DNA from 3 places in the Streptomyces sp. UC4497 genome. Region 1 is predicted to be linked to each of the others. Evidence: riboswitches for the same ligand, from Rfam matches in the RefSeq annotation. Region 1 holds a riboswitch; each other region holds the start of a gene.
The links. Region 1 has a riboswitch for cobalamin ahead of ACYSUO_RS01080 (ABC transporter substrate-binding protein). Riboswitches for the same ligand answer to the same signal wherever they lie in the genome.
Positions count from the first base shown of each region.

Region 1 (9,877 bases):
TCAGGGGAAGGCCGTACCGCGCTGATGTCTCCTTCCGGATGTGCCTTGCGGGCGGCGGCGACCTGATCGGCGATCGGCAGCTCGGACTTGCCCACGGGGACGTTCAGCTCATGGGCGTACACGATCTTCTCGGCCTGGAACGAGCCCGCGTAGAGCAGGCCCGTGACCGCGGCGACGAACAGGAACGGGGCGACGAACACCCCGGCGTAGAAGTGCAGTCGCAGCACCAGCGGGCGCAGCGACGCCCAGGTCGACCGGTCGGCGGGCGGCGACGGCGGTGCGTGCCGGCTCTCTTCCGCTGGGCGCGGTTCAGAGGTGTCGGAGGTTTCGGAGGTGATGGACAACGTGGTCCTCCAGTTTCGGGCAGCACGGAGTCCGGGCGCGGGCCGTTCGGCCCTGGGCGCATCCGGATCCGGTGCGTTGCATGGGGACTCGACCGCGCGGGCCCGCTCGGGGTGTGCGCACGGCCGACGCCCGAGGGTGCGGCGCAGCCTCGGGCGAACCGGCTGTCGTCAGGCGACAGCGTTCCCTGCAGGCGGGCCCCTGGAGGTGATCGTGTCGGCGAGAAGGAGGTCACGGGGCGTACGATCGCGCCGCGTGCGGCGGACCTGGACGCGCGGCCGGTGCGGCGGAGCCGGAAGGCGGAACGGGAGCCTCAGGGGCGCGACGAGCCGACCGACGACGGACCTCGCGATGCGGAACGCGGCCTGCTCGCCGTACGCGAGCCAGAGGCCGCTCAGCACGGCGGCCAGCAGGTGGGCCACGAGCATGCCGGACGGTGACATGCCGCCCATGTCATGACCGTGCGACTCCATCTCGGGCATGTTCGCCATGCCGGCCATGCCGGCCATGCCGTGCATGCCGCTCATGCCGCCCATGGGGTCGGCCGGCATGGAGGCCGTGGGCACACGGCACAGCACCTGGTCCAGCCACCGGCCTGCGACGGAGCCGCCCGACGCGGCCGGGTGCGCGAGGACCTGCGCCCACGAGAAGAAGAGGTGAAGTGCCGCCTGTGCGGCCACGGCAAGGCCCACGACCGGCAGGAGTCCACGCTCACGCCCGGCCGGCACACAGGCCGCACCACCGATGACCACGAGGCCGGTGGCCAACGCCCACCAAGGCACGGTGTCACCGGACATCAGCGTGTGCGCGAGAGCTGTAAGCAGCACGCAGACGGCCGCGAACACCGCGGCCCGTCCGGCGCGGGCACCCCAGCCTGTAGTCATGGCGGTCCATCTTGGCATCCGCCGACCGGTGATCACCGGCAGGTGGTCAACTCCCCCACCGTCCGCCCGCTTTTGCTTCACCTTTGCCTTTCGCCCACCACTGCGTACTATCGCCAGGTCATCGCCGCGACGGGAGACAGGAAGCCGGTGCGAATCCGGCACGGTCCCGCCACTGTGACCGGGCAGCGCGAGCCAGCACTGCCCGGGAGTCAGGTCACTGGCCCGTCGCGGGCTTATTCCGAGGAGCGCGGACTCCGTAGGAGGCTTCACGTGTACGACGGTCCATGCCGTCCCCCTTCCCTTTCTCTCCCCCGGGTGCGACGACGGCGCTTCGTCGTGCGCTTCGGGGCCGCCGTCGTCGCGCTGTCGGCGACGGTGCTCGCCGCCGGCTGCGGCCCGTCCGGGTCGGCCGCCGAGCGCGCCGGCGGCCCGCAGTCGTCCATCACCAAGGGCTTCCCCGTCACCATCGACAACTGCGGCGTCAGGACGACGTACGACAAGCCGCCTTCGCGCGTGGTGACCATCCATCAGCACCCCGCCGAACTCATGCTCTCCCTCGGCCTGAAGGACCGCATGGTCGGCACGGCGTTCCCCGACTCGGCCGTCCTGCCGAGCCTGCGCAAGGACTACGCGTCGGTTCCGAAGCTGTCCGCGAGGGCGCCCTCGTTCGAGAAGGTCCTCGAAGCCGAACCCGACTTCGTCTACGGCGGTTATTCCAGCGCGTTCGACGAGAAGGAGGGCCGCTCCCGCAAGGCGTTCGCCGACGCGGGCATCGACACGTACCTCAACCGCGAGTACTGCGGCGAGAAGAACGTGACCATGCGGGACACCTACGCCGAGATACGCACCATCGGCAAGATCTTCGGGGTCCCCGACCGCGCCGACGCCCTCGTGTCCGACCTCCGCGACCGGGTCGAGAAGGCGCGCGCCGCCGTCCAAGACGAGCCGCACGTCCCCGTGTTCGTGTACGACAGCGGCGACAAGTCCGCGTTCACCGCGGGCGGCAAGAGCCTCTGTACGCAGCTGATCCACGAGGCGGGCGGCCGCAATGTCTTCGCCGATCTGGACGACGTGTTCGGCGACGTCTCCTGGGAGCAGGTGGTCGACCGCGGACCCGAGGTCATCGCGATCTACGACTACGCGGGCGACAAGAGCGTGGAGCAGAAGAAGCGGTACCTGCTCTCGCAGCCCGCGCTCGCGGACGTACCCGCCATCAAGCACAAGCGGTTCGTCGTGCTGCCGTTGACCGCAACTCTGGTGGGTGTCCGGTCGGCGTACGCGGTGGAGGGTCTGGCGCGCGGACTGCACCCGGAGAGCTTCAAGTGACGGCGTCCGTCGTGGGTGACAAGGTTTCGGCGGACCAACGACCAGGCGACAAGCGACCAACTGGCGGGCGACGAGGGCACATTGGGCAGGGCGCGAGACTCACCGCCACCCTGGTCCTGCTCACCGCGCTGCTCGCCGTCTCGCTCACGGCCGGGCTCGCCATCGGCTCGGTGCATGTGCCGCCCGGTGAGGTGTGGGGCATCGTGACGCACGCGCTCGGCGCCGACTGGTGGGGTGACGCGGACTGGTCGCGGGCGCGGGAGACGATCGTGCTCGACGTGCGGGCGCCGCGTGTCCTGCTCGGCGCGGTGACCGGGGCCGGTCTCGCGGTCGTCGGCACCGCTCTGCAGGCACTGGTACGCAATCCGCTCGCCGAGCCGTACCTTCTCGGTGTCTCCTCCGGCGCCTCGCTCGGCGCGGTCGCGGTCCTCGTGTTCGGGGTCGGTGTGTTCGGGGCGATGTCGCTGTCGGCGGCGGCGTTCGCGGGCGCGCTCGGTGCGCTCGTCCTCGTCTACGCCACCGCACGCACCGGCGGCCGCATCACGTCGAGTCGCCTGATCCTGTCCGGTGTGGCGGTCGCGTCGATTCTCAGCGCGCTGCTCAACCTGCTGCTGCTCACCACGGACCGCGGCAACGAGGCACGTACGGTCCTCGCCTGGACGCTGGGCGGTCTCGGCGGGGTGTCCTGGAACTCACTGTGGCTGCCGGGACTTGCCCTGCTCCTCGGGATCGGCGTCCTCATGGTGCAGGCGCCGAACCTGAACCTGCTGCTCGCGGGCGAGGAGGCCGCCACGACGATGGGCCTGGACGTGGCGCGCTTCCGTGCCCGCATGTTCGTCCTGGTCTCGCTCGTCACCGGTGTGCTGGTGGCGGCGGCCGGGCCGATCGGCTTCGTCGGCCTGATGCTGCCGCACATCGTGCGCCTGCTCGTCGGCGGCGACCACCGGCGCGTGCTGCCGACGGCCGCCCTCGGCGGGGCGGTGTTCCTCGTGTGGGCGGACATCGCGGCGCGGACGGTCGCCGCGCCCATGGAGATCCCGGTCGGTGTGCTGACGGCGCTGTGCGGCGGCCCGTTCTTCCTGTGGCTGATGCGACGGGATGCCCGGCGCAGGAACGCGGGAGGTGTCGGATGACGGCGGCCGAGCTCGACGTCGAGGGTGTCACGCTCACCGCGGGCGCCCGGCGGCTCGTCGACGACGTCTCACTGACCGCCCGCCCCGGCGAGACCATCGGCCTCGTCGGCCCCAACGGCAGCGGCAAGTCCACGCTGCTGCGGGCCGTCTACCGCGTACTGCGCCCGGACGCGGGGACGGTGCGGGTGGACGGCGCCGACGCGTGGGACCTGCCGGTGCGCCGGCTCGCCCGAACCGTCGCCGCCGTCGTGCAGGACGCCGGAGCCGACGTGGACCTGACGGTGGGCGAGGTCGTCGCGATGGGGCGCGCCCCGCACAAGCGCCTGCTGGCGGGCGACACGGCCGAGGACGCCGAACTGATCGAGGCGGCGCTCGCCTCCGTCGACGCCACCGACCTCGCCCACCGCCCCTTCGACCACCTCTCCGGCGGCGAACGCCAACGCGTCCTCATCGCCCGGGCCCTCGCCCAGCAACCGTCCCTGCTCGTCCTGGACGAACCCACCAACCACCTCGACATCCGCCACCAGTTGGAGATCCTCTCGGCCCTGCGCCGCCTGCCCACCACGGTGCTGGTCGCCCTCCACGACCTCAACCTTGCCGCCCACTACTGCGACCGCCTGTACGTACTCCGCGCCGGCGAGGTCGTCGCCGCGGGCCCACCGGGCGATGTGCTCACACCACGACTTCTCTCCGAGGTCTACGAGGTGTCCGCCGAGGTCGCCGTCCACCCGCGAACGCGTCGGCCGCAGGTGACGTATCTGCCGAGCGATGAGGGAGGCGTTGGATAGGGCGATCCGTGCGATTCGGGAATCCAAGGGGATGCCGGAGGCGTTCGGTCGATAGCCGGTCCCACTCCAGCCCGTCCCCCTCCCCTGCTTCGTCCAGGAGACCTCTCTCATGTCAGAGCCACAGATCGACGCCCTCGTGTTCGACGTGCTGGGCACGCTCGTCGACGAGCCCGCCGGAATCCGCGCCGGCATTCGTCGACTCGCCCCAGCCATCGACGACACCGACGTCGAGAAGCTCCTGGCGCTGTGGCAGCAGCACGTCGAGCGCGAGCAGCAGCGCGTGCTCGACGGCGGGCGGCCCTACCTCGCGAGCGACGCCCTCGATCTGGAGTCCGCCCGGCTCGTCGCCGATGCCGCCGGGGTCGACGATCCGGCCGCGGTGGCGGAGTTGGCCCTGGCGGGGCGCAGGCTCCCGCCGTGGCCGGACACGGTGGCGGGACTCGCCCGGCTCGCCGAGCGGTATCCGTTGATCGGGCTGTCCAACGCGAGCCGGACGGCGCTGCTCGGCCTCAACGCCCACGCCGGGCTGCGCTGGCACCAGGCGCTGTCCGCCGAGGACGCCCGCTCCTACAAGCCGGACCCGGCGGTCTACCAGTTGGCGGTCGCCGTCTCCGGACGACCGCCGGAGCGGCTCCTGATGGTCGCCACGCACGCCTGGGACCTGCGCGCGGCGCAGGCGCTCGGCCTGCGCACCGCCTACGTCGCCCGTCCCGTCGGTGATCCGCCCGCCCCCTCGGACCGGTTCGACCTGTACGCCGACGATCTGGCCGGGCTCGCCGCTCGGATCGGGGCGTGAGGGCAGGGGCCTGGTTCAGGTGTGCGGCAGGAAGTCGGCGATCTGCCCCGCCACGACGTCGGGGACGAGTGACGGCGCGAAGTGCATCTGGCCAGGGAGCGTCGTGTACGTGACCTGCGGCAGCGCCGTCGCGAGCCGGTCGAGGGTCTCCGGCATCGGCTGCCAGGTGTCGGCGCCCCGCATCAGCAGGGTCGGGACGGTGACGTCGGACCAGCGATCCACGTCCGCCGAGTCGGAGATCAACGATTCGAGGTCGCGGCACCAGCCGGGCGCCTCATCGGGCTCGGCCGGTACCGTGTCTGTTTCCGTGTCGTTGGCGTCGGAGTCGGAGTCGCCCGCGTCCATCAAGTCCAGGAGCGCGGCCGGGATGCGGGCCACCTTCTCGGCGAGCAGCCGGTCGGCGCGCCGCTGCTCCCCCTTCGCGGTCAGCTCCTGGAACTCCTCCAGTACGGGGGCCAGTTTGTCGCCCACCGCGAACAACGGCGGCTCCCACAGCACCAGTGAGCGAATCGGCAGACCGGCTGCCGCCGCGTGCAGGGCGACGTTTCCGCCGTAGGACATGCCGACCACGTGCACGGGGCGGCCGATCTTGGTGATGAGTGCGTCGAGATCCGCCACTTCGTCGGCGAAGCTCTTGGGTGAGCGGCCCGGTCCGCTCGGGGCGTAGCCGCGGCGCACGGGCGTCCACACCTCGTAGCGGTCCGCGAGGAGTTCGGCCACCGGCTCCCAGGAGTGCAGCCCGCCGCCGGAGCAGTGGACCATGACCACGGGCGGTCCCGAGCCGAACTGCCGGTAGGCGATCGCCGTACCGTCCAGGGACTCGATTGACGCAACTGGCCCGAAGACGGACTCGGGTGACTCGAACTCGCTCGACATGGCAGGACCGTCGCACGGCCCGTCGGGAACGGTCCACTCAATTTCGCAGTTCGCGAGAGGTGCGGCGGCAGGTGCACGCGGCGACACGGCCCACTGCCTCGCTCCCCCGCCGCCCCCGTGGGTGACACTGAACCGACCACACGGAGCAGAGAGGTTGGATCATGACTCACGCGGTTGTCGCAGGGCTCGAGAAGATCCGGGGCGACCTGGCCGATCTCTACCGGGACCTGCACGAACACCCGGAGCTGTCACTCCAGGAGACACGGTCGGCCGAGCTGCTCGCGCGGCGTCTGCGGGCCGCAGGTGTCGACGAGGTCGTCGAAAACGTCGGCACGACCGGCGTGGTCGGGGTCGTGCGCAACGGCGAAGGCCCCGTGGTCATGCTGCGCGCCGACTTCGACGCGCTGCCGGTGGAGGAGAAGACCGGCCTGCCCTACGCCAGCGTCGCCCGCGCGGTGGACCACGAGGGCAAGGACGTGCCGGTGATGCACGCGTGCGGGCACGACATGCACGCGGCGTGTCTGGCCGGGGCGGCGACCCTGCTGGCCGGCGCGCACGACCAGTGGAGCGGCACACTGCTGCTGGTCTTCCAGCCCGCGGAGGAACTCGGGTGCGGCGCCCGCGGCATGGTCGACGACGGGTTGTTCGAGCGTTTCCCCACACCTGAGGTCGTGCTGGGCCAGCATGTGGGGCCGCTGCCCGCCGGGTTCATCGGCCACGGCAGCGGTCCGGTGATGGCCGCTTCGGACTCCCTCGATGTCACCCTGCACGGACGCGGCGGGCACGGTTCCCGCCCGGAGGCCGCCATCGACCCGGTCCTGATGGCCGCCCATGTGGTGACCCGGCTGCAAGGTGTCGTCGCCCGCGAGGTGCCTCCGTCCGAGACGGCGGTCGTCACGGTGGGCCGCATGCAGGCCGGCACCAAGGACAACATCATTCCCGACGCCGCCGAGCTGGGCATCAACATCCGCTCCACCACGGCCTCCACCCGCGAGCTCCTCCGCTCGGCGACCGAACGCGTCGTGCGGGCCGAGGCCGTGGCCGGAGGTGCCACGCGCGATCCCGACCTCACCTGGACCGGGAGCGTCCCCGCCCTCGTCAGCGACCCGGATGCCACGGCCACCACGCTGGCCGCGTTCGCAGGCCACTTCGGCGAGCAGCGCATCATCCCCATGCCGCCGGTCAACGCCAGCGAGGACGTGGGTGTGTTCGGCGACGCGATCGGAGTGCCGACCGTCTTCTGGTTCTGGGGCGGCCTCGACACCGAGACCGTCGTGGCCGCCCTGCGGGACGGCAAACTCGACGACCTGCCGGCGAACCACTCCCCGCACTTCGCCCCCGAGATCGAGCCGACGCTGAGCACCGGCGTGGAGGCGCTCACCGTTGCCGCGCTCACCTGGCTGGGCACCAAGGGCGGTCAGTAGTAACCCTTCGACCCGTCGAGCAGTTCCCGCACGATGTCCGCGTGTCCTGCGTGCCGGCCGGTCTCCTCGACGAGGTGGATGAGTATCCAGCGGAGGTCGATCTTGCCGTCGCCGTACTTGGGGTGGCGGCCGGTGGCGTCGAGGGAGGCCGTGGCCACGATCTCGTTGCTGCGGGCGCACTGGGACTCGTAGTCGACCAGCAGTTGTTCGAGGGAGACGCCGGCGGTGTGCCAGTCGGCATCGTCGTCCGACTCGCCGAAGGACGGGTTCACCGTCTCGTCGCCGCCGAGGAACAGCACCTCCAGCCAGGTGTGTTCGACCCAGCGCATATGGCTGATGAGACCGGCCATCGTCATCGCCGGCGAGGTCGGGACGACGCTGCGGCGCGCGTCCTCCTCGCTCAGTCCTTCGCACTTCCACCGCAGGATCTGCCGCTGGAGGTCCAGCCATCCGATGAGCGCCGTGCGCTCGTCGGCCTGGAACGGAGGGCGTTCGAGTGAAGGGGCCATGCCCAAGGACGCTAGCGCGCCCGGTCCGCGGATGTCTTCGGGTTTTCGACGGGAGCGGACGAGCGCCTCGTGCATGTAACACCCACCAGTCGCTCGACGCTGTCTCAAGCAGGGGCTCCTCGGCAGTCGGCGGCCGAGGAGCCCCACGGTCATGAGTGCGGGGCGGGCCGGGCGCCAGTACGGCGGCGTCCGGCGTGGTGTGCGCCGTCGGTACCGCGCACGGAACGGGCCTTCCTGCGGGCCCAGTTGGCCGATCGCGCGCTGAACCGCTGCCAGGCGCGGGCGCGCCGGGAGGCCCGTAGCTCCTCGAAGAGGGTGTCGTAGCGCGCCACGACCGGCTCGGGGTCGTAGCGGTGCGCGGACTCCAGGGCGGCCGCACTCATCTCCTTTCGGCCCGCCTCGTCCGCGATCAGGTCGAGCATCGCCGCGGCGAGCGCACGCGTGTCGCCGACCGGGACGAGCCGTCCGTCGACGCCGTCCGTGATGATCTCGCCGGGTCCCAGCGGCGCGTCCGTGGAGACGACGGGGACGCCGCAGCGCATGGCCTCGACCAGCGTCATCCCGAAGGACTCCGCGTCCGAGGCGCTCACCACCAGCGACGCCCGCGCGAACTCCGGCTCGATCGGCGCGATCGCGCCCATCAATCTGGCCCGGCCGCCGAGCCCGAGGGCGGCGACCATCTCGCGCAGCCGCTGTTCCTCTCCCCCGGCGCCGTAGATCCGCAGCTCCCAGCCGGGTGCCTGCTCCGACACCTCGGCGAAGGCCTCAAGGAGCAGGTCGTAGCGCTTGCCGGCCGCGAGCCTGCCCGCCGCCGCGACGACCTTCGACGTGCCGTCCGAGGGCGGCACGGGGAACGACGGCACGATGTTCGGCACGCACCGGACGCCGACACCGGGCAGCGGCATCCGCTGCCGGTACACCTGCGCGTCCGCCTCCGTCATCGTCACGATCGCGTCGAGCGAGCGGTAGTGGTGGCGCAGCACGGCCCGCAGCTTCTTGCTGTGCGCGTCGTGCCGCAGGTGCTCCTGCGCGATCCGCAGCGCCCGCTTCGGGCCCCACAGGGCCACGTACGCGTTGATGCCGGGGCGGGTTCCGATGACGACGTCCGCGTCGCAGTGCTCCTCCAGGTACTCCTTTGCGCGCTGGTCGTGCAGGAGCGTGTACTGCTTGTGGCGCTTCTCGGCTGCCGGGAAGTCCCGCGCCGGACTGCCGAACGCGGCCAGTCGACTGTCCTCGCTGTCCGCCCGGGTGTCCACCAGCGGTACGAGGGCGATCCGCGGGTCGACCGCGAAGCGGGGGTTCGCCCGGTGCCGGGACATCGAGACGATCTCCACTTCGTGGCCGCCGTGCTCGACGAGCGCGGCGGCGAGGTTGAGCGTGGTGCGCACCGTTCCGCCTATGGCGTACGCGTTGTGCAGCAGGAACGCGATCTTCATGTGCCCATGCCCTCCTCGGCGGGTGCGCGGTGCGGGCCCGTACCGTTCCCGATCTCCCTCGCCTTCGGTGACAGCGTGCGTGCCCTGGGTAAGGGAGCAGTCCCTCCCAGGTGAGAGGCGGGTAAGAAGCCCTCCGGTCGGCGGCCGGGCGGTCGATCCGGGCAGGTCACGGGGGCAGACTGGGGCATGTGTCGCAACGAGCCGTTTCACCAGCCACCGCCCCGCCGTCCGCGGCGCCCGCACCATCGGTGCTGCTCGCCGAGGACGACCGGGCGATCCGGCACGCCCTCGAGCGGGCCTTGATCCTGGAGGGCTACACCGTCACCGCTGTCGCCGACGGCGTCGAGGCACTGGCCGCCGCAC
Region 1 is NZ_JBTYHB010000001.1:254,108-263,984, forward strand. Features, by position in the region: gene ACYSUO_RS01070 (PepSY-associated TM helix domain-containing protein) at 1-344, opposite strand, end outside; gene ACYSUO_RS01075 (hypothetical protein) at 513-1,226, opposite strand; cobalamin riboswitch at 1,325-1,466, shown strand; gene ACYSUO_RS01080 (ABC transporter substrate-binding protein) at 1,497-2,552, shown strand; gene ACYSUO_RS01085 (FecCD family ABC transporter permease) at 2,633-3,685, shown strand; gene ACYSUO_RS01090 (ABC transporter ATP-binding protein) at 3,682-4,473, shown strand; gene ACYSUO_RS01095 (haloacid dehalogenase type II) at 4,583-5,269, shown strand; gene ACYSUO_RS01100 (alpha/beta fold hydrolase) at 5,285-6,145, opposite strand; gene ACYSUO_RS01105 (amidohydrolase) at 6,307-7,569, shown strand; gene ACYSUO_RS01110 (DinB family protein) at 7,563-8,078, opposite strand; gene ACYSUO_RS01115 (glycosyltransferase family 4 protein) at 8,228-9,514, opposite strand; gene ACYSUO_RS01120 (response regulator transcription factor) at 9,763-9,877, shown strand, end outside.

Region 2 (9,877 bases), 150 kb from region 1:
GGAGACCCACGACACGGCCCACGACAAGGCCCGCGGCAGGAGTTCCGGCCGGTGACCCCGGGTTAACACCCGTTCGGGGGACAGGTCATGCCCCGGTCGGCGCCCTCCGCTGCGTCACACTTGCGGCCGATAGCCACGGTGTTGACGTGGCGGAGGAGGTTCGGCGATGTCTCTGTCCATTTCCGTGGTGCTGTTGCTGCTCATCGTCGCGGTGATCTTCCTGCGCAACGGAGCCATGAAGTTCTCGCACGCGCTCGTCTGCGTGCTGCTCGGCTTCCTGCTCGCGGGCACGGACGCGGCGCCGACCATCCACGACGGCATCACCTCGACCGCGGGGCTGGTCAGCAGCCTCAGCCCGTGAGGCAACGGGCTGAGCAAGCCGGGTAATTGGAGTATGACGACTGACCGGCCGTTGCGGCCCTCCCGTGGCGCTACTTCGTCGCCGAGAACACCCCTATCCCGTTCGCGACCGCCCGCTCCGGCGGATCGCTGGGGTGGTTGCGGACCGACACCGCGGGGGCGCCCGGTGCGCGGGCCACGAGGGTCGACGAACCGCCGCCGTCCAGGCTGAACGCGTCGTCCGAGCCCAAGGACCGCATCGTGGCGGCCACTTCGGTCATCGACATGCCGGTGCGGTAGGCGGGGGCGCCGTCCAGGGCCAGCAGGATCAGCTCATGGCCGCCGTCCCCGATGCCCGCCGCCGTGCGCACCGCCGACGTCGTCGCGTCCAGGCCGGGCAGCGGCGCGCCGTCCCGCAGTACCGGATAGCCGCCGATCGCGAAGCGGTACGGGATCTGCGAGCGAGCGGCGACGAGCCGGTGGTGGACCGTGACCGGGTCACCCGGCGACAGCTTGCGCAGCCACTGCGCGCCGGCCTCCCTGCCGACCAGGACCGTGGAGCCGGCCGCTATGGGCCCGCTGCCGGGTGTGTCGGCCGACGCCACGACGCGCCCGCGGCGCACCGTCACCTCGTACGTGTCCGTGGTGCACGGAGCCGCCCGCTGGGTGTCCGTGCCGCAGGTGGCCCGCACCCGCGACACGCTGCCCCAGTCGGACGTGAAAGCCCCCACCGAGCCGACCGGCAGCGCGTACTGGTTCAGCCCGCCCAGCGGCATCCGGTCGTCCCGGGTGCGTACCGAGCCGTCGAGTTCCAGGCTGTCGAGGCGGGCCCGCCGGTCGACCCCGACGCCGAGGACGTCCCGGGTGGAGGTGCCGGGCGGCAGGGCCGGGCCGAAGCGCTGCCCGTTCGGCACGGCCGCCTTGAGCGTGTGCCCGCTCGCGATGGCCGGTCCGACGGAGGCGCCGGTGACCTCGACACCCGGGTGCTGGCTCTCCGTGATGTTGAAGAAGTCCCCGTTGACCCCGCCGACGGCGCCGGCCGCGTCGGACATCGAGGAGACGGTGGCGCGGGCCCCGACCGCACCGGGGTGCAGGAGGTCGACCCGCACGCGCGGGTCGGTCAGATCGACGGTGAGGACATGGGCGTGCGCGGTGCCCTTGGCGGCGGGAACGTCGAACTCCGTGTACGTGACGCCCGGAGCGATCCGCTCGCCCGAAGCGGCGCCGGCCGGTGCCGCACCCGTCAGGGCGGCACCGGCCAGCATCGAAGCGACCCCGAGGGCCGCAAGGACTCTTCTGCCTCGCTTGCCAACTCTCGTCTGCATGTGGGGAGTTCAGCAGACGCGGGGTCGCGCGTCGATGGCTAGGTGCCGACGAGGCGGGAACGGATCAGGAAACGTACGCCCTCGGGTGCTTCGAGGGAGAAGCCGCTGCCGCGGCCCTCGACGACGTCGACGATGAGCCGCGTATGGCTCCACACCTCGTACTGGCTCTTGGACATCCAGAACGGGACCGGCTCCGCCACCCCCTCCACCGCGAGATCGGCGAGCAGCACATCGGAGGCTCCGGTGCGGAACTCGCCCGCCAGGTAGCACATCGGCGCGCTGCCGTCGCAGCAGCCGCCGGACTGGTGGAACATCAGCGGACCGTGGGCCTCGCGCAGCCGCCGCACCAGCTCGGCGGCCGCGTCCGTCAGCTCCACGCGGGGTACGTCGGTCATGTCACCCAGTCAAAGGTGTGGGACGTTGCGACCACGTTGCACGCGCGACCCGGACCCCGGCATAAGCTCCCCACATGGAACAGAGGGAGATCATTCTGCGGGCCATCGGCGTGCTCACCGAGACGCACGAGATGGTGCGCAGGCTCAGCGACGGTGAGGCACTCGACACCGACCTGACGCAACTGGGGCGGCTCGTGTCGGAGGTGTTCCCGACCATCGAGATCCCGTCGGGGGCCACCGCGGAGGAGGCGGCCGAACTGGCCATCGCCGCGCTGATGCCGGCGAGTGTGTCGCTCGTGGAGGCGTTCGCGTTCCTCTTCACGCAGCTCGCCAAGGTCCACGACGAGGGCCGCACGGACGTCAACTCCAGCGAGCTGCTGCAGGAGATCGCGCTGCGGATGTCCGATCCGGGTGCGGCGGAGGCAGAGGAGGAGTGAGGGGAGCGGGCGCCCGCCCCGTGCGGGCGCCCCACCAACTGGCCGTCAATGCCGCCGGGAACCTACTTGTGCGGCCCTCGGAAGCGTCCGAACGCCTTGCCGAGCGTGCCGAACGGTGAGGCGTCCGCGTCCGTCGGCGTGTGCGGCGCGCTCTCGGCGCGCGGCACCTCGGCGAGCGCTGCGCGCGCCGCTTCGGCCGCCTCGCGGTAGCTGTCCCGGGACCTGGTCATCGCGTCGAGCGCCTCGGCGTACTTCGTGACCATGTCCTGCGCGTGCGTCAGCTCCTCGTCGGGCGTGAGCAGATGCCAGCCGTCGCGCAGGCGCGTGAGGGCCTGCTGCGCCTCGTCGGTCAGCGGCCGCGGGAACGCGGTGAACTCCCGGATCCGGTCGATCAGTTCGGTCGGCTCGCTGCCGTCGAGGAATACGCTGCGCACGGTGAAACGGTCCGCCACATAGTCCGGGTGCGGCGGCGTGGTCGGCAGCACGACGCCCCCGCCGCGCGGCATGCCGGCCTTGAAGTCCTTGCGCAGCCCGAAGTCCACGATCTGCGCCTGGTCGGGCGTCGCCCGGTGCTCGATCACCCGGTGCTGCAGGCTCGGCGGCAGATACTGCGTGATCGACCGCTGGCCGCGAGCGTCCGGCGTCATCGCCTCATGGATGACGACATGCACGTACCAACTGGAGCGCGAGCAGTCCTTGAGGAGGCGGCGCAGCGCGTCGTCGTCCTTGGGGAGGTGGTTCGGGACACGGAGGCGCAGCCCCGCCACCGTGTCGTGGTCCCAGGGCACCCGTTCGCTGTCCGGCCAGAACATCGGCGCAGGCGACGGCCAGGCCAGCTCCCAGGCCCGCTCCGCCTCCGCGGCGAGAATCCAGGTGACGCCTTCGGAGTCCTTGGCGCGGGTGTCGGGGTCGTACGTCGTGAGCTGGCCGCGCACGGTGACGTTCTCGGCGACGCGCCAGCGCGCCTCGAAGACCCGGCGGGCGCCGGGGCCTGGCCCGGCCTCCTCCGCGCGCGGGTGCAGCACGGTGGACCGCGCCGCGTCCTCGGGGTCGAGGTCGAGGAAGTCGTCGAGCACACCCGCCGCCTTGAGGGCGATCAGGTTGCGCCGGACGTCGCGCTCGGGGTCGGGCCCGAGGTGGCGTCCGCGTCCGAGCCACACGGTGTCGGGGACGGGTGTCGGGGTTGAGTTCTTCTTCGCCATGGAGTCGTTCTGTGAGTGATCGGGGCGCGACCAGTATGGGTCCGTGGGCGCGCGGGGGCCAGGGCAGGGTGGTCCGGTGTCGGGATTGTCGCGCGTGCGTGCCCGATTCGCCCCTCGTGTACCCCGGCGTGGCGCGTCCGATCCCGTACGCTCGCCGAATGGCCAGGTACTACGACGTGCACCCAGCAAACCCGCAAGCGCGCCTGATCTCCGCGATCGCCGACGGCATCCGCGACAGCGCGCTCGTCGCCTACCCCACGGACTCCTGCTACGCGCTCGGCTGCCGGCTCGGCAACCGGGCGGGAGTCGACCGGATCCGCACCATCCGGCAGCTCGACGACCGGCACCACTTCACACTGGTCTGCCAGGACTTCGCCCAGCTCGGCAGGTTCGTCCAGATCGACAACGACGTGTTCCGCGCCATCAAGGCGGCCACGCCCGGCAGTTACACCTTCATCCTGCCCGCGACGCGCGAGGTACCGCGGCAGTTGCAGCATCCGAAGAAGAAGACCGTGGGCGTGCGGATCCCCGACCACGTGGTGACGCAGGCCCTGCTCGCCGAGCTCGGTGAGCCGCTGCTGTCCAGCACGCTGCTGCTGCCCGGCGAGGAGGAGCCGCTCACCCAGGGCTGGGAGATCAAGGAGCTGCTCGACCACCAGGTGGACGCCGTGGTGGACTCCGGCGACTGCGGCACCGTGCCCACCACGGTCATCGACTTCTCCGGTGGGGAGGCCGAGATCGTACGGCGCGGGGCCGGGGACACCGAGCGCTTCGAGTGACACGGGTCCAGTGAGGCCCGGGTGGCTCAGCGCGGCGACGTCGTGCCCAGGTAGCGGATGTGCGGGCGGGCGCCGGGGCGGGTGACCTCGGCGCGCACCCCGTACACGTCGGCGATCAGTTCCTCGGTCAGGACGTCGCCCGGCTCCCCGGCCGCCACCACCCGGCCCTCGCGCAGCACGACGACCCGCGCGCAGTAGGTGGCGGCGAGGTTCAGGTCGTGCAGGGCGACGACGGACGTGATGCCCAGCGTGCCGATCAGGTCGAGGAGTTCGAGCTGGTGCTGGATGTCGAGGTGGTTGGTCGGCTCGTCGAGCAGCAGCTCGCGCGGCTCCTGCGCGAGCGCCCGCGCGATCTGCACCCGCTGGCGCTCGCCGCCGGACAGCGTGTGCCACAGGCGGTGCGCCCGGTCGCCGAGTCCGCTGCGCTCCAGGGCGGAGCGCACGGCCGCCTCGTCCGCCGCCGACGCGGGCTGCCAGGCGCGGCGGTGCGGGACCCGGCCCAGGCGTACGACGTCGGCGACGGTCAACTCGACCTGGGCGTCGGACTGTTGCTGCACCATGGCGATGCGCCGCGCGGCCTGCCTGCGGCCCACCGAGGCGAGCGGGTCACCGTCGAGCGTGACGACGCCGCTGTCCGGGGCGAGCACTCCGGACAGCAGGCGCAGCAGGGTCGACTTGCCCGAGCCGTTGGGGCCGAGGATTCCGGTGACGGTGCCGGGCTCGGGTGCCACGGACACCCCGTCGAGCACCAGCGCGCCACCCGGCGACCACGACACACGCTCCGCGCGCAGCCCCGCCGTCACCGCACACCCCGCCCGCGGTACAGCACCAGCACGAACGCCGGCACACCGATCAGCGATGTCACCACACCCACCGGAACCTCCTGCGGTTCGAGCACCGTCCGCGCCACCGTGTCCACCCACACCAGGAACACGGCTCCCGCGAGCGCCGTCACCGGCAGCAGCCGGGTGTGCCCCGGACCGACCAGGGCGCGCGCCGCGTGCGGCAGCACCAGGCCGACGAAGCCGATCGCGCCGGCCGCGCTGACCAGGGCCGCCGTGAGCAGCGCCGTCACGCACAGCAGCACGATCCGGGTACGGGCCACCCGCACCCCGAGGGTGGCCGCCGCCTCCGCGCCGAAGGCGAACGCGTCGAGGGTGCGCCCGTACGCCAGGCACACCACGAGCGTGACGGCGAGCACGGCCAGGCACAGCCACACCTCGGTCCAGCCGACCCCGCTGAGTGAGCCGAGTAGCCAGAACAGCACGCCGCGCGTCGTCTCCGCGTCCGCAGAGGTCAGGACGACGAACGAGGTCAGCGCCGAGAACAGCTGCATCGCCGCGACGCCGCACAGCACCACCCGGTCCGTGCTGCCGCCCAGCGTGTGACTGAGCACCAGCACCAGCGCGAACGAACAGACGGCGCCGACGAACGCGCCACCGGAGACCGAGATGGCGCCCCCGCCAAGCCCGAGCACGACGACGAGCACGGCCCCGGTCGACGCGCCCGACGAGACACCGAGCACGAACGGATCGGCCAGCGGATTGCGCAGCAGCGCCTGTAGCACCGTGCCGCACACCGCGAGCCCCGCCCCGCACACCGCCGCGAGCAGCGTCCGCGGCAGCCGCAGATTCCATACGATGCCGTCCCGGATCGGCGAGAGGTCCGAGGTCGCGAGGCCCATCCGGTCGCCCACCGCGGCCCACACGTCGCCGACCCGGATCTGCGCGGGACCGATCGTGATGGCGAAGGCCACGGAGGCGCACAGCGCGGCGATGGCGGCCGCCCAGGCGAGCGTGGCGCGCAGCGAGATCCGGGAAGAGGCCTTCGCGGGCGCCGCCGTCACCGCGGGCGCCGGAACCGTGCGAGCCGTCACTTGGCGAGGCCGAACTCGCGCAGCCCCGCGGCGACCTGTTCCACGCCGTCGACCGTGCGGATGGTCGGGTTCATGGCCTGTCCGCTCAGGCGCACGTACCGCTTCTTCTTCACGGCGGTCATGTGCTTGGTGACCGGGTTGGACTCCAGGAACTTGATCTTCTGCGCCGCGGACTCCGCCGACTGCGAGCGGCGCGTCAGATCGCCGATCACCAGCACGTCCGGATCGCGATCGGCGACCGTCTCCCAGTTGACCTGCGGCCACTCCGCGCGCGTGTCGTCGAAGACATTGCGCGCCCCGAGCTCCTTGGTGACGACGCCGGGGGCGCCGCAACAGCCCGCCATGTAGGGCGAGTCGGAGTTGGCGAACCAGTAGAGGACGTCCACGCCGTGCGCGTCGACCCCGGAAGTGGCCTTGCGGACCCGGGACTTGAGCTTGTCGATCAGCTTCTCGCCGCGCTCCTCGACGTCGAAGACGCGCGCGAGATCGCGGATCTCGCCGTACACGACGTCGAGCCCCAGGCGCTTGGTCCGCTCCCCGTCCCCGTCGCCGCCGTTGTCCTTGCCGACGCAGTCGCTGGGGGAGAGGTACGTGGGCACGCCGAGCTTCTCGAACTCCGCGCGCGGCGCCACACCGCCCTTGCCGAGGGTGTACGTGAACGAGGCCGCGGCGAAGTCCGGTTCGGTGCCGAGGACCTTCTCGAACGACGGGTAGCGGTCGGCCAGGCGCGGCACCTTCGCGTTGGCCTTCGCCAAATCCTTGGGGACCGGGTCGGTCCAGGTACCGGTGCCGACCATCCGGTCCTCGAGGCCGAGCGAGAGCATGATCTCGGCGGAGCCCTGGTCGAGGGCGACGGCGCGACGCGGGGCGTGCTCGACCCGCACCTTCTCGCCGCAGTTGTCGAGCGTGACACCGCCGCCCTTGTCGGCACCGTCCTCGGTGGCGGCGGTCGTGCCGCACCCGGTGAGCAGCAGGGCGCCCGCCAACAGCGGGGCGCATCGGCGGAGTTGACGTGCGAACAGCACGGAAGTTCCTTCGCGTCCAGGGCTCATACGCGGAGCCGGCCTACGGTCCGCCCCCATGCCACGCGGCACTGGAGGCCGCCAGCAGGTCTTCGGACTCGGGGTCGTCCGCGCGAAGCGCCTTCCCGGGTCGATGTGCCGACCCAGTGGCAGTGGCTCCGCCCGTCACCCTCACCGCTGCGCGTCAGTTCCGGGTTCGCACCGGATTCCCTGACCCGTGTGCGTAGAAAAACACACAAAGGTACGACTGGCTCGGCGAAACTATCACGCGCAGGCGATCGTGGTCCCGGCGGCAGTGTCGGAACCGGTCAGCGGCCCTCGTTGAGCGCGTCCACCGCGCCCTGCGCGTCCCCGATCGTCGCGTAGTCCACGGCGACGAAGTTCACCGGCCTGCCGCGCTCGCGTTCGCAGCGGTGTGCCCGGTCGAGGACGTAGCGGCGGGCGTTGACCTCGCCGGCGTCGATGCGGCTGCCGCCGTTGTTGGTGATGAAGTGGTTGAGGAGGAACAGCCGTTTGTCGTCGCCGCCGCGGTGGGGGACGCAGCTCATCTGGTCCGGGGAACGGAAGGAGAACGGCGTCTCCATGCCGTAGCGGTAGAAGTTGCGGTACCAGGGGGCCGGGCCGTCCGCCTTCTCGGCGAAGACGACCAGGCGCCGGCCGCTGTCGATCATCTCGCCGAGCGTCGGCCAGGGCTTCGCCGGATCGGCGTCGGGACGGCGGACCAGCTTGTCCAACCCGGCCTGGCGGAAGGCCTTTCGGGTGTCCTCGGCGGAGATCGCGTCCTGGACGATCAGGGTGACCACTTCGTTCGGGTGGTCCTTCATCCAGTCGCCGATCTCGCGCAGCGTCGGCACCAGGGAGATCGCCCCGGCCCTGCACACCGCGTGGCACAGCCACAGCCCCTTGCGCGGCGGATTGATCCGGTTGACCGCGGACCGCACCAGCGCCTGCTGCTCGGCCGTGAAGTCGGAGTCGTCCAGGCGTTCGGTGATCTCCTCGGGGGTCTCCCAGCGGTAGGTGTCCAGCTGCATCGCGCGCACCCCATGGTCCAGCTGTGTGCTGATGGGCGGGTCCTGCAGCGGCCCGATGAAGTTGTCGGCCGTCGTCGACATCGCGTTGTGCGAGGTCAGATAAGCGACCTCGTCGTAGGGCCGGTCGCACAGCTCGGTGCTGCCCTCGCACTCGCGGGCCGCCGCGGGGGAGGCGGCCAGCGGCATCAGCACCATCCCCGCGACCGCCAGGCACGTCGCCCCGAACCCCAGGCCGACCGCCCGCCGCGGCGACCCGAGCCGCTCCCGCGCCACCCGCGGGACCCGGCCGGCGAGGCCGGTCCTCATGAGCAGACCGACACCCGCGAGAAGCGCCCCCGCGAGCACGGGGACGAGCGCGGCCCACAGCGCGGTGCCGGTGAGATGGCCGACGGCGGCGCGCTGCACGTCGTCGACGAGACGGGTGAGGCTCGGCGGCCACGAGTCGGGAGGCGCCACGAGCTGCCCGTCGGTGACCAGACGCGTCACCCAGGCGGCCAGCGCGGCGAGCACCCCGCCCGCCACGAGCGGGATCCCGAGCAGGATCAGGCGGCGCCCCGGCTGCCGCGGACCGAGCAGCCACAGCGCCGTGAGGGACAGCAACAGCAGCACCGTCGCGACGACTTCGAGCACCCCGAGGCCGACCGCCGTGTACGGTCGCGCCTCGTGCAGGCCCGAGAGATCGTTGCCGGACGCCTCGAGGGTGTCGGTCAGGTCCCAGGTGCCGCCGTCGACGAGCGTCCGGAGCTGGGCCGCGGCGCCCTGGACGCGGTCCGTGACGGTGGCCGGGGCGACGGCGGCGAGCGCGGTGCCGACGTCCCCGTCCGCGAGCGCCGTCTCGACCTCCGGTCGCAGGCCCGCGCGCTCCCCGGCCGGTACGAGGGCGAGCAGCGTGTCGGCGACGCGGCTCGCCTGGTCCTGCGTCAACGGCAGCTGCGGCAGGCCTTCGGGCGCCCGCCCGGCGGCGAGTTCGCGCACCTCGTCGGCGAGTGTCGCCCGGAACCGGTCGAAGTCGGGCTCGGAGCGGTTCTGGACGCCCGCGACGAGATCGCCGAAATAGGTGTGCGCGAGGCCGTCGAGATTGGCGAGGACCGGGCGCAGGTCGACGACGAGGCGCAGGTCGTCCCGGTCGCCGTTCAGGTAGCCGACCACCGCGTCGATCTGCTGCCGGGTCAGGTCGCGCAGCGTGTCGGGCGGCAGGACCAGCTTGATGTTGGAGGTGATCTGGGCCTCCGGCACCGCGAGCCGTGCCAGCAGGTCGCGGGTGACCGGGGAGGCCTCCGGGTCCACCAGAACCTCGTTGTAGAGCCGGTCGTAGGCGTGCTGCTCGTCGAGGACCGCCGCGTGGAAGCCGGGGTCGAGCAGCGTGCCGCGGACGGTGGCCGTGACGCACACGGTCAGCGTGGCGACAGCGGCCACGACGAGGGCCACCATGCGGAGCAGCGTATGGAGCGTGCCCTTCTCCATGGCGTCG
Region 2 is NZ_JBTYHB010000001.1:104,233-114,109, reverse strand. Features, by position in the region: gene ACYSUO_RS00410 (phosphatidylinositol-specific phospholipase C/glycerophosphodiester phosphodiesterase family protein) at 1-55, shown strand, start outside; gene ACYSUO_RS00405 (hypothetical protein) at 167-361, shown strand; gene ACYSUO_RS00400 (phosphodiester glycosidase family protein) at 432-1,664, opposite strand; gene ACYSUO_RS00395 (DUF779 domain-containing protein) at 1,703-2,059, opposite strand; gene ACYSUO_RS00390 (hypothetical protein) at 2,134-2,496, shown strand; gene ACYSUO_RS00385 (hypothetical protein) at 2,559-3,698, opposite strand; gene ACYSUO_RS00380 (L-threonylcarbamoyladenylate synthase) at 3,857-4,477, shown strand; gene ACYSUO_RS00375 (ABC transporter ATP-binding protein) at 4,504-5,280, opposite strand; gene ACYSUO_RS00370 (FecCD family ABC transporter permease) at 5,277-6,290, opposite strand; gene ACYSUO_RS00365 (ABC transporter substrate-binding protein) at 6,350-7,405, opposite strand; cobalamin riboswitch at 7,442-7,631, opposite strand; gene ACYSUO_RS00360 (PI-PLC domain-containing protein) at 7,684-9,870, opposite strand.
Region 2: it holds a riboswitch for cobalamin, as region 1 does, so the genes downstream of both, ACYSUO_RS00365 (ABC transporter substrate-binding protein) here and ACYSUO_RS01080 (ABC transporter substrate-binding protein) in region 1, are expected to answer to the same signal.

Region 3 (9,877 bases), on a different contig from region 1:
GGGCTTGAATGGCCGAGGTTGGATTTGAGGAAGGTGAGGGTTGCGGTCCAGGCCTGCGCCGACGCCTGCGGGTTGTAGACCTCTGGGCGGCCGTCGTTGAAGAAGGCGTGGTCCGCCGGGTACATGCGGAAGTCGGCGTCGATGCCGGACTGGTTCTTGATCGCGGTGCGCAGGCCGTCGAGGGTGGCCGGAGGGATCGCCTCGTCGCGCTCTCCGTAGTGGCCCAGGATCTGCGCCTTCAGGCGGGAGAAGTCCGGGATCTCACCCTGGATCACGCCGTAGAACGGGACCGCCGCGCTCACCCGCTGGTCCGCCGCGGCCAGGTACAGGACGAAGCCGCCGCCCATGCAGAAGCCGACCGCGCCGACCGTGTCGGAGGTGACCTGGGGGAGGGCGAGCAGGTGGTCGACCGCGCCGGAGAGAAGTTCCACACCGCGCTCCACCGGCAGGTCCTGCATCATGCGGAACGCTTCCCCGGAGTCGTGCGCGACGTTCCCGCCGTACAGGTCGGGCGCGAGTGCCACGAAGCCCTCAGCGGCGAGGCGGTCGGCGACGTCGGCGATGTGGTCGGTCAGGCCCCACCACTCCTGGATGACGATGACGCCGGGGCCGTGCCCCGAGGCCGGGAGTGCCAGATAGCCGTGGGCCGTGCTGCCGTGGCTGTCGAATGTCACGTTCTGGTGGGCCGGGCGGCCCGTGGACCTGGGAGTGTGCGGGGTGTGTGCCATGTGCCCACGATGCCACCGCGGGACGCGCCGCGGTGGCATCGTGGGCCCAACCGGAGTCAGTCCCTCCGGGGTCAGTCCTTCTTCTGCGCCGACTGGAGCGCCGTGATGCAGGTCGCGATCGCCGCCTGCAGTTCCTCGAGGCGCTGCAGCATGTCGTCCTCGACGATGTCGTCGATCTCCTCGGCGGCGACGTCGTCGAACGTCAGCTCCTCGAAGGCCTTCGTCGCCTTCTGAAGGCTGCTGTAGAACTTCGCGCGCCGCTCCTGCACCCGCAGCTCGGGGTCCTTCTCGACGGTCTCGGCGACGAGCGTGCGCACGGTGTCGTACGCCTCGCGGGCCCACTCGCCCGCCTCCTCGTCCTCGTCCAGCTCGTCGATGAGGGACAGGTGCCGCTCGGCCTCCTCGCGCAGCGCGGGGGAAGCCTCGATCTTCTGGCCCGCGGGGGTCTTGACCTGGCCTTCTTCCGCGATCCTGCGCACGTACTCGAGCTGGCCGCCGGTCTTGGTCTCCTCGGCGACGGCCTTCTTCAGGTCGTCCGTACGCACGATGTCGCGCGCCATGCCCGTGCGCAGCACCGGGTCCTCGTCGAGGCGGTCCATCAGCGCCTTGCGGGCGGCCTCGGCGGTGCCGGGGTCGGCGAGGATCGCGGCCCGCAGCGCCGTCGGGTTCTCCGCGACCTCCAGGGCCTTCGTCGGGCGGATGCCCTCGGACTCGGCGGCCGCGGTGATCGCCTGGCCGCGCACCGAGGTCGCGCTGTTGCGGGACACGTAGTACGACAACCAGACGTCGGCGTCCGGGAGTTCGACGTCGGCGCCGGGCGTGAGGGCCTCGAACTGGGGGACCAGGCCGTCGTCCGCCGCGCTGTCCCACGCCTTGTAGAACCGCATGACGCGGTCGGGGGAGCAGCCGGCGAGTTCGGCGAACTTCCGGGCGGAGACCTTGGCGGACTCACCGGCGGGCTGTCCGCCGGGTCGGACGCTGCGGGCCACCTTCAGGGCGAAGGCCCAGCCACCGGTGCGGGCGTAGACGCCGAACTCGTGGGCGTCGCGGGTGATGGCCTCAGGTACGTCGCCGGGGGCGGGGTCGTCGTCGGCGGCCGCCTCGGCGTCGACGTCGGAGCTCTCCGCGAAGGGGACCTCCGTGGGCGGCGTCCAGAAGCTGTCGGACGCGCTTTCCGGGGTGCTCTCGGGGGCGGGCGCGGCGGCGTCCGGGGTCTCGGTGGTCGGGGCGTCGGTGGTCGGCGGGGTCCACATGTTCTCGGTGTCCCCGGGCTCGGCCGTCTCCTCGTTCGCGGGTGCGGCGGCGCTGCTGTCCGGGGCGACGGCCGGCGCGGGTACGGGCTCCGCGGGGGCGGCGTCGCCGGACGGGATGGCGGCGTCGGACGAGTCGATGGCTACGGACACGTAGGCACTCCTGAGTGATCGGGCACGTGCGGGTTGACGAGCCACTTTATCGTTCCGATTGGGCCGTTTTGCGCGCGAGTTGTCGCAGCGGCGCGGCGGACACGTGTGCGATGCCCGGCCGACCCGGGCCCGGACGGCGACACGGGCGGCGACGCGGGCGGTGGCATGGGCGGTGGCGCGGACGGGCCCGCTGTTCGCGGCTCCCCCTTCTGCGAACAGCGGGCCCGGGCTCGGCCTCCACCGTGCGCCGCGGCGGGAGAGCGAAGGCACGGGAGGCTCGATACCTCAGCGTCTCAGCGCCCGGCCCCGCGACGGACGGGGCCAAGGGTCCCTCGCGGGTGGGCCGAACGGCCCGGATTCAACCTCCCCGAATCGCCCCACAACTTTCACCCCGTCCGCGCCCCCGCCCCGCGCACCACCCGCAGCAGGTACTCCTTGCGGTGCAGCGGGTCGTGGTCCGTGCGGGAGCGGCGCGGTGTGTCCTCGCGGACCGGGGCGTAGTGGTCGAAGGAGGCCTCAAGGACGCCTTCGCCCCGGGTGAGGGACGGCAGTTGTTGCTCCAGGGCGCGCACCCGTGCCGCCGGGATGAGCCCGTCGACCGTGGTCCATGCCCCGCCGTCCGTGTGCTGCCCCGTCGGCACGGCCCGCAGCCGGGTGATCACCGGCAGCACCGCCCCGTACAGGTCGGCCGGGATGTCCAGGCGGAAGCGGTGCATCGGCTCGCACACCGCCGTGCCCGCGCGGGCGAGTGCGCTCATCAGGACCAGCGGGGTCAGTCCGCGGAAGTCGCCCGCCGTGCTCGACATGGACTTGTCGAAGACGGCGTGCGCGTGGCTCTGCCGCGGCGCGTAGCCGGAGCGCGTCAGTGTCACCGTGCAGTCGGTAACCTGCCAGCCGAGCAGGCCCTGGCGCAGCGTCCTGTGCGCGGTCTCCTCGATGGCCTTGATGAAGGCCAGGGGGAGGGAGCCGAGCTCGATCCCGAGCCGGAACGCGATGCCCGAGCCGATCGGCGCCGGATCGACCCGCAGGCCGATGGTCGCCAGGAACGGGTTCCCGTCGTCCTTCATGGCTTCGAACGCCGCGCCGGAACCCGTAGGCCGCTCGACGCACAGCGGCGTCGACTCCCGGAACGTCACGTCGAGCCCGAACTCCTCGGCGAGCGTGGCCTGTACGACCTCCTTCTGCACCTCGCCGTAGAGCGACAGGAAGATCTCCTGGCGGATGTCGTCCTGCCGCAGGCCGATCAGCGGGTCCTGCTCGGCGAGCTGGGTGAGCGCGGCGAGCAGGGCGCCGCGCAGCCCCGGCCGGTCCGGGTCGACCACCGTCTCCAGCGTCGGCGGAGCGAAGTGGTGCTCCTTGACCGGGACGTGGGGCTCGCCGAGGTCGTCGCCGACGCGCACACCGCCGAGTCCCCACAGGCGCGCCACTTGCCCGGGGCCCGCCTCCGTGCGTGGTGTGTCCGCGCCGTCCGCGAAGACGCGTACGGACGTCACTCGGTCCTCCCCGCCACCGGGCAGCGCGAGCCGTTCGCGCACCCGCAGGGTCCCGGTGAACACGCGGGCGTACGCGATCTTCTCGCCGGCCGGACCGCGCTCCACCTTGAACACGCTGGCGGACAGCGGCAGTTGGGGCCTTTCCTCGGCGGGAGGGAGCAGTCGCGTGATGCCGTCCACGAGGGCGGGGATCCCCGCCCCGGTCATCGCCGAGCCGAAGTACACGGGATGCGCCTCGGTGCGCGCCGTCTGCTCGGCGAGCGCGTCGCGCAGCCGGCCGTACGTGACCGTCCCCTCGTCCTTGACGTACGCCTCCAGCAGCGCGTCGTCGTGGGCGGAGAGCACGTCGACCAGGCGGGCGCGGTGCTCCGCGTCCTGGGCGGCGTAGGGGGCGCAGAGCGCGTCCCGGCCGCCGAGGCCGTGCGGCACCGTGTTCATCGGGACCACGGCAGGGGTGAGTTTGTGCCGCAGGTCGTCGAGGAGCGCGGCCTCGCGGGCGCCGCCGCGGTCGACCTTGTTCACGAACACCAGCGTGGGGATGCGCAGCCGGCGCAGCGTCCGCATCAGGACGCGGGTCTGCGCCTGCACACCCTCCACGGCGGAGACGACGAGCACGGCCCCGTCGAGGACCCCGAGCACCCGCTCGACCTCGGCGATGAAGTCCGGGTGGCCCGGTGTGTCCACGAGATTGACGTGGGTGTCGCCGAGCGGGAACGACGCCACGGCGGACTTGATGGTGATGCCGCGCCGGCGCTCCAGGTCGAGGGAGTCGGTACGGGTGCTCCCGTCGTCGACCCGGCCGAGTTCGTCGATCACCCCGGCGGTGTGCAGGAGCCGCTCGGTCAGGCTGGTCTTACCGGCGTCGACGTGCGCGAGAATACCCAGATTCAATGTGTGCACTGACAGTCATGTCCTTGGGGGAGAGGGCAGTGGCCTTCTGAAGGAACATGTCTGCAGAGCGCATGAATCGGTCCTCACGGTAGGGGCGCGCGGGGTTGCCCGCTGCGTTCAGTGCAGCAGGGGCCGCGCGCCCCGGCAACCGAATTACGCGCCGTCGGCCACCCGCGCCGACCACCGCTGCTCGACCCGCGCCAGGCGCCAGTAGGCGATCGCCGCCGCCCACACGACCACGAACAGGCCCACGATCACGTACCCGACGTTGTCGAGGTCGAGACCCGCGATCCAACCGGTCACCGCGTCGCTCAGGTCGAGCTTGTCGTGCAGGACGCCGACGAGTTCGATCGTGCCGATGAAGAACGCGACGGCGATCGACAGACCGGTGATGGTGAGGTTGTAGAACACCTTGCGCACCGGATTGGAGAACGCCCACTGGTAGGCGAAGTTCATGAACGTGCCGTCGAGTGTGTCGAACAGGCTCATGCCCGCGGCGAACAGCAGCGGCAGGCACAGGATCGCGTACCACGGCAGGCCCGCGGCGGCGCCGCTGCCCGCCATCACCATCAGCGTCACCTCGGTCGCGGTGTCGAAGCCGAGGCCGAAGAGGAAGCCCAGCGGGAACATCTGGCCGGGGCGGGTGATGGACTTGGTGAAGCGGCCGAGGATCCGGTTCATGAACCCGCGGGAATCCAGGTGCTCCTCGAGCTTCCGCTCGTCGTAGGAGCCCGCGCGCATCGCCTTGAATACCTTCAAAATGCCCATCAGGGCAACGAGGTTGAGTGCGGCGATGAGATACAGGAACGAACCGGAGACGGTGGTGCCGACGACGCCGAGCACCTGGTGGGTGCGCGAGTCGTCGTTCATCAGGGTGCCCGCGAGGGCCGCGCCGCCCGCGACGAGCGCCGCCATCGCGACCACCACGCTGGAGTGGCCGAGCGCGAACCAGAAGCCGACCGAGACGGGCCGCTTTCCGTCCGCCATCAGCTTGCGGGTGGTGTTGTCGATGGCCGCGATGTGGTCGGCGTCGAAGGCGTGCCGCATGCCGAGCGTGTACGCGGTGATGCCGAGGCCGATTCCGAAGGCCTTGTTGTCGACTTCGTAGTGCTCGGGGACGACGAGCAGGAACAGCACGCCGAACGCGACGACGTGCAGCGCGGCAATCACCGCGATCAGGCCGGCCGTGCGCAGCGTGTCCTCGCGGCGCCAACGGAAGGCAGGGGGAGGGGAGTTCAGGGCAGGGGTCGGGGAGTTCCCGGGCAGGGTCATGCGTCGATCACGCTCCAGCACCTCGTGGATCACTTCGTGAGATGCCGCGGCCGGTCTCCTGGCTTACGGGCGTGCCCGCCGCTCCGGCCTTCCCAGCGGCCGACGGCCGCCAGTGGCGTACAGGGTGGAACGGCGCGCTCCGGACGTCGCTGTCCGAAACCCGATCACAGTGGCGAGGGCCGCTCCGGAATGGGCCCCTGAAGGGCCGTCACCGGTCTTCCCGAGCACCACGGCGCCGACCACCCTACTACCTACCCCGAAGCACGTTCGCGGGCCCGGTGGATCTCCTTGTACGCCTTCTCCCGGCCCTCCCAGTGGGAGCCGTCGACCGATTTTCCCGGCTCCAGATCCTTGTAGACCTCGAAGAAGTGGGTGATCTCCAGGCGGTCGAACTCGGGGATGTCCTCGATGTCCCGGATCGCGTCGTGCCGTGGATCGTGCGCGGGAACGCACAGCACCTTCTCGTCCGGGCCCTTCTCGTCGCTCATGACGAACATGCCGATCGCCCGGCACTCGACGACGCAGCCGGGGAACGTCGCGTCGCCGGTCAGGACGAGCGCGTCCAGCGGGTCGCCGTCGCCGCCGAGCGTGCCCTCGATGTAGCCGTAGTCCGCGGGGTACTGGGTCGACGTGAACAGCATCCGGTCGAGCCGGATCCGCCCGAGATCGTGGTCCATCTCGTATTTGTTCCGTGAGCCCTGTGGGATCTCCACGGTCACGTCGAACGCCTCGGCGTGTGCCTGGCTGCTGCCCAATGTGGCCTCCTTGCCGCATTCCGACGCCCACGAGTGTGCGCCGTGCCGGGCAAGGGCGGAACCCCTCAGGCGGCCGGGGGAATGGGGAATTCGAGTTCGGGCCGGTCCCAGGCGACGGCCGGCGGGCGCGCGGGCACGGTGCCGGTGCGGTGCGCGCCCATGGAGCGGTAGAAGCCCTCGGCGGGCGGGTGCGCGACGACGCGGACGTGGTCGAGGCCCGCGGCCAGCGCCTGCTCCCGCATATGGTCCACCAGCAGCCGCCCGATGCCCCGGCCCTGCGCCTCGTCCGCGACGAACATCAGGTCCAGCTCCGGCGGCTCGGCGAGCAGCGCGTAGAAGCCGAGCACCCGCTCGTCGGCCGGATCCACCGCTACGTAGACATGGTGCGCCTCTACGTAGTCCGGGCCCACGCGGTAGCCCGCGACCATGGAGGCGTAAGGGTCCCGGTAGGCGCCGGAGTTGCGCACGAGACGGGTGAGGCGCCGGGCGTCCTGGGCGGTGGCCCGCCGGACGGTGATCGGGGGACCCCCTCCGCGGCGCGTAATGCTCGCGTTCATGGGTCGAGTATTACGTATCCGGGGCGGGGTCAGGCCGCGGGCACGGTGGACTGCGCCTGGCGCAGGAACGTGGCGTTGTCCGGGGTCTGGCGCAGCTTGTCGAGCAGGGCCTCGTAGGAAGCGGCCGGGTCCCGGCTCTGCAGGGCGCGCCGCAGCCCGCGGACGACGCCCAACTCGGCGGCGGGGAGCAGGAGTTCCTCGCGGCGGGTGCCGGAGGGGGTGAGCTCGACGGCCGGGTGGACGCGGCGCTGCGCGAGGAGGCGGTCGAGGCGCAGCTCCATGTTGCCGGTGCTCTTGAGCTCCTCGAAGTAGTAGTCGTCGGCGCGGGAGCCGGTGTCGACGAGGGCGGTGGCGAGGATGGTCAGCGAACCCGCCTCCTCGGCGTCGCGGGCCGCGCCGAAGAAGCGCTTCGGGCCGTGCAGGGCGGCCGCGTCCACGCCGCCGGACAGGGTGCGGCCGCTGGTGGCGGCCGCGTTGTTGTACGCCCGGCACAGGCGGGTGAGGGAGTCGAGGAGGATCACCACGTCGCGGCCCTGCTCGGTGAGGCGCTTGGCGCGCTCCACCGCGAGTTCGGCGAGCGCGATGTGCGCCTTCGCCGGCTGGTCGAACGTCGAGGCGTACACCTCGCCGCGCACGGAGCGGCGCATGTCGGTGACCTCTTCGGGGCGCTCGTCGACGAGCACCACCATGAGGTGGGCCTCGGGATGGTTGGCGGCGAACGCGGCGGCGAGCTGCTGAAGCAGGACCGTCTTACCGGTCTTCGGCGGGGCGACGAGGAGGCCGCGTTGCCCCTTGCCGACGGGCGTGAACAGGTCGACGACCCGTCCGGCGAGCCCCGCGGCCGGGTGTTCGAGGTGGAAGCGTTCGCTGGGGTGGAGCGGCGTGAGGTCGGCGAAGCGCGGGCGTCCGCGGGTGGCGTCCGCCGGGGCGCCACCGATGGTCTCGACGTGCGCGAGGCTGCGCGGCCTGCCGCACGTCCCCTCGACGAAGTCGCCCTTGCGCAGGCCGAGTTGGCGGATGAGGTGGGCGGGTACCTGGACGTCGTGCGGTGTGGGGATCAGGTCGGCCGCCCGCAGGAAACCGGGCCCGTTCCCGCCGATGTCGAGGACGCCGGCGGCGCGGACGGGTTCTTGGGGTGTGGCGGTGGTGGTGCTCATGGTGGTGGCCGTGGTCATGGTGATCACAGGTCCTTTCGCGGGCCGAGCCGCGGACGCGATGGGCGTACGGCGGCAGGCGTTCAAGGGCAGGGAAGGGGTGGGATCCGGCGAGAGGCAGGGGCGGCCGAGCGCGCCCCGCGGCCGGGGAGAACCTGGTGCCGCGGCGACGGGTGAAGAGCCCGCCAGAAGCCGCTGACCAGGGATGACGTGCACTGTGTGGCGACGGGAAAGCCGTCGCACCAAAAGCGCTGAAAAAAGAGATTCGGTACCGGCGCCTCGAAACGGGCGAGCACATGTACCGCCTTGACAGTACCACCCGGACCCCGCCGCGCGACAAGCCCCGACTTCGGGGCCGGCGCGCCCTATGCTGAGCGGCCATGTTCACCGATCAGGGCCCCACCCTCCGCGAGCTGACCGTTCAGGCGCTGTCCTCGGTCGAGCGGGGGTACGACCTGCTGGCGCCGAAATTCGACCAGACGCCGTTCCGTACCCCGGATGTCGTGCTCGACGCCGTGGGCCGCGCGCTCGCCGGGCTCGGCCCGTACGACACCGGGCTCGACCTGTGCTGCGGCACCGGGGCGGGCCTGCGCGTGCTGCGCGAAGCGGGCGTCGGGCGGGCCGTGGGCGTGGACTTCAGCGGCGGCATGCTGGACGTCGCGCGGCGCGGTGAGCCGACGGCCGACTGCGTCCGCGCGGACGCGCTCGCGCTGCCCTTCGGCGAGGTCTTCGACCTGGTGGTGAGCTTCGGGGCGTTCGGGCACTTCCTGCCGCGCGAGTGGCCACGGCTGTTCTCCGAGGTGTGCCAAGTGCTGCGCCCCGGCGGCCAGTTCGCGTTCCCGCTGCCCGCGCCGATGGGGCCCGGCTCGCTGGGCTACTGGGCGATGCTCGGCTTCGACGGCGCGATGCGGGTGCGCAACGCGGTGTGGCGGCCCCCGTTCGTCATGTACTACCGGCCGTTCCGGCTCGGCGACGTACGGCGGGAGCTGGACCGCGCCGGGTTCGATGTGGCGCTCCATGCGCTGTCCGAACTCGGCGAGCGGCCGGACGGCAGCCCGCGGTGCAGGCTGGTCGTGGCCACGCGCCGGTAGGCGGGGGCCAGTAGGACGCAGTGCCGATGGGCGGGGGCCGGCAGGACGCAGTGGCGTCCGCCGGATCGCGCCGCACGCCCGCCGCGCCTAGCGTGGTCCCATACCTGCCGGGCCGCGTCGTGCCCGGCGACCGACGGAAGGGTGTCGCGTCATGTCCGCTCGTCCTGAAGGCGCGCCGATCTGGGCCGACGCCATGTTCCCCGACCTGGAGGCCGCGAAGGGCTTCTACACGGAGCTGTTCGGCTGGACCTACGACGAGGGCAGCGCCGAGTTCGGCAACTACACGCAGGCGCGGACGCCCGACGGCAAGCGGGTCGCGGCGCTCGTGCCGCAGATGCCCGGCGCGGAGGGCGTGCACCCCGCCTGGAACCTGTACCTCGCCACCGCCGACATCGAGTCGGTCGTCGAGCGGATCAAGGACGCGGGCGGCAGCGTCATGATGGACCCGATGCAGGTCGCGTCCTTCGGCACGATGGTCACCGCCCAGGACCCCGCGGGCGTCGTCTTCAGCGTCTGGCAGCCCGACACCCACG
Region 3 is NZ_JBTYHB010000010.1:70,279-80,155, forward strand. Features, by position in the region: gene ACYSUO_RS16215 (dienelactone hydrolase family protein) at 1-728, opposite strand, end outside; gene ACYSUO_RS16220 (hypothetical protein) at 800-2,131, opposite strand; gene ACYSUO_RS16225 (GTP-binding protein) at 2,518-4,524, opposite strand; gene nicT (Nickel transporter NicT) at 4,669-5,787, opposite strand; cobalamin riboswitch at 5,819-6,034, opposite strand; gene ACYSUO_RS16235 (inorganic diphosphatase) at 6,039-6,542, opposite strand; gene ACYSUO_RS16240 (GNAT family N-acetyltransferase) at 6,608-7,099, opposite strand; gene rho (transcription termination factor Rho) at 7,129-8,274, opposite strand; gene ACYSUO_RS16250 (class I SAM-dependent methyltransferase) at 8,634-9,344, shown strand; gene ACYSUO_RS16255 (VOC family protein) at 9,496-9,877, shown strand, end outside.
Region 3: it holds a riboswitch for cobalamin, as region 1 does, so the genes downstream of both, nicT (Nickel transporter NicT) here and ACYSUO_RS01080 (ABC transporter substrate-binding protein) in region 1, are expected to answer to the same signal.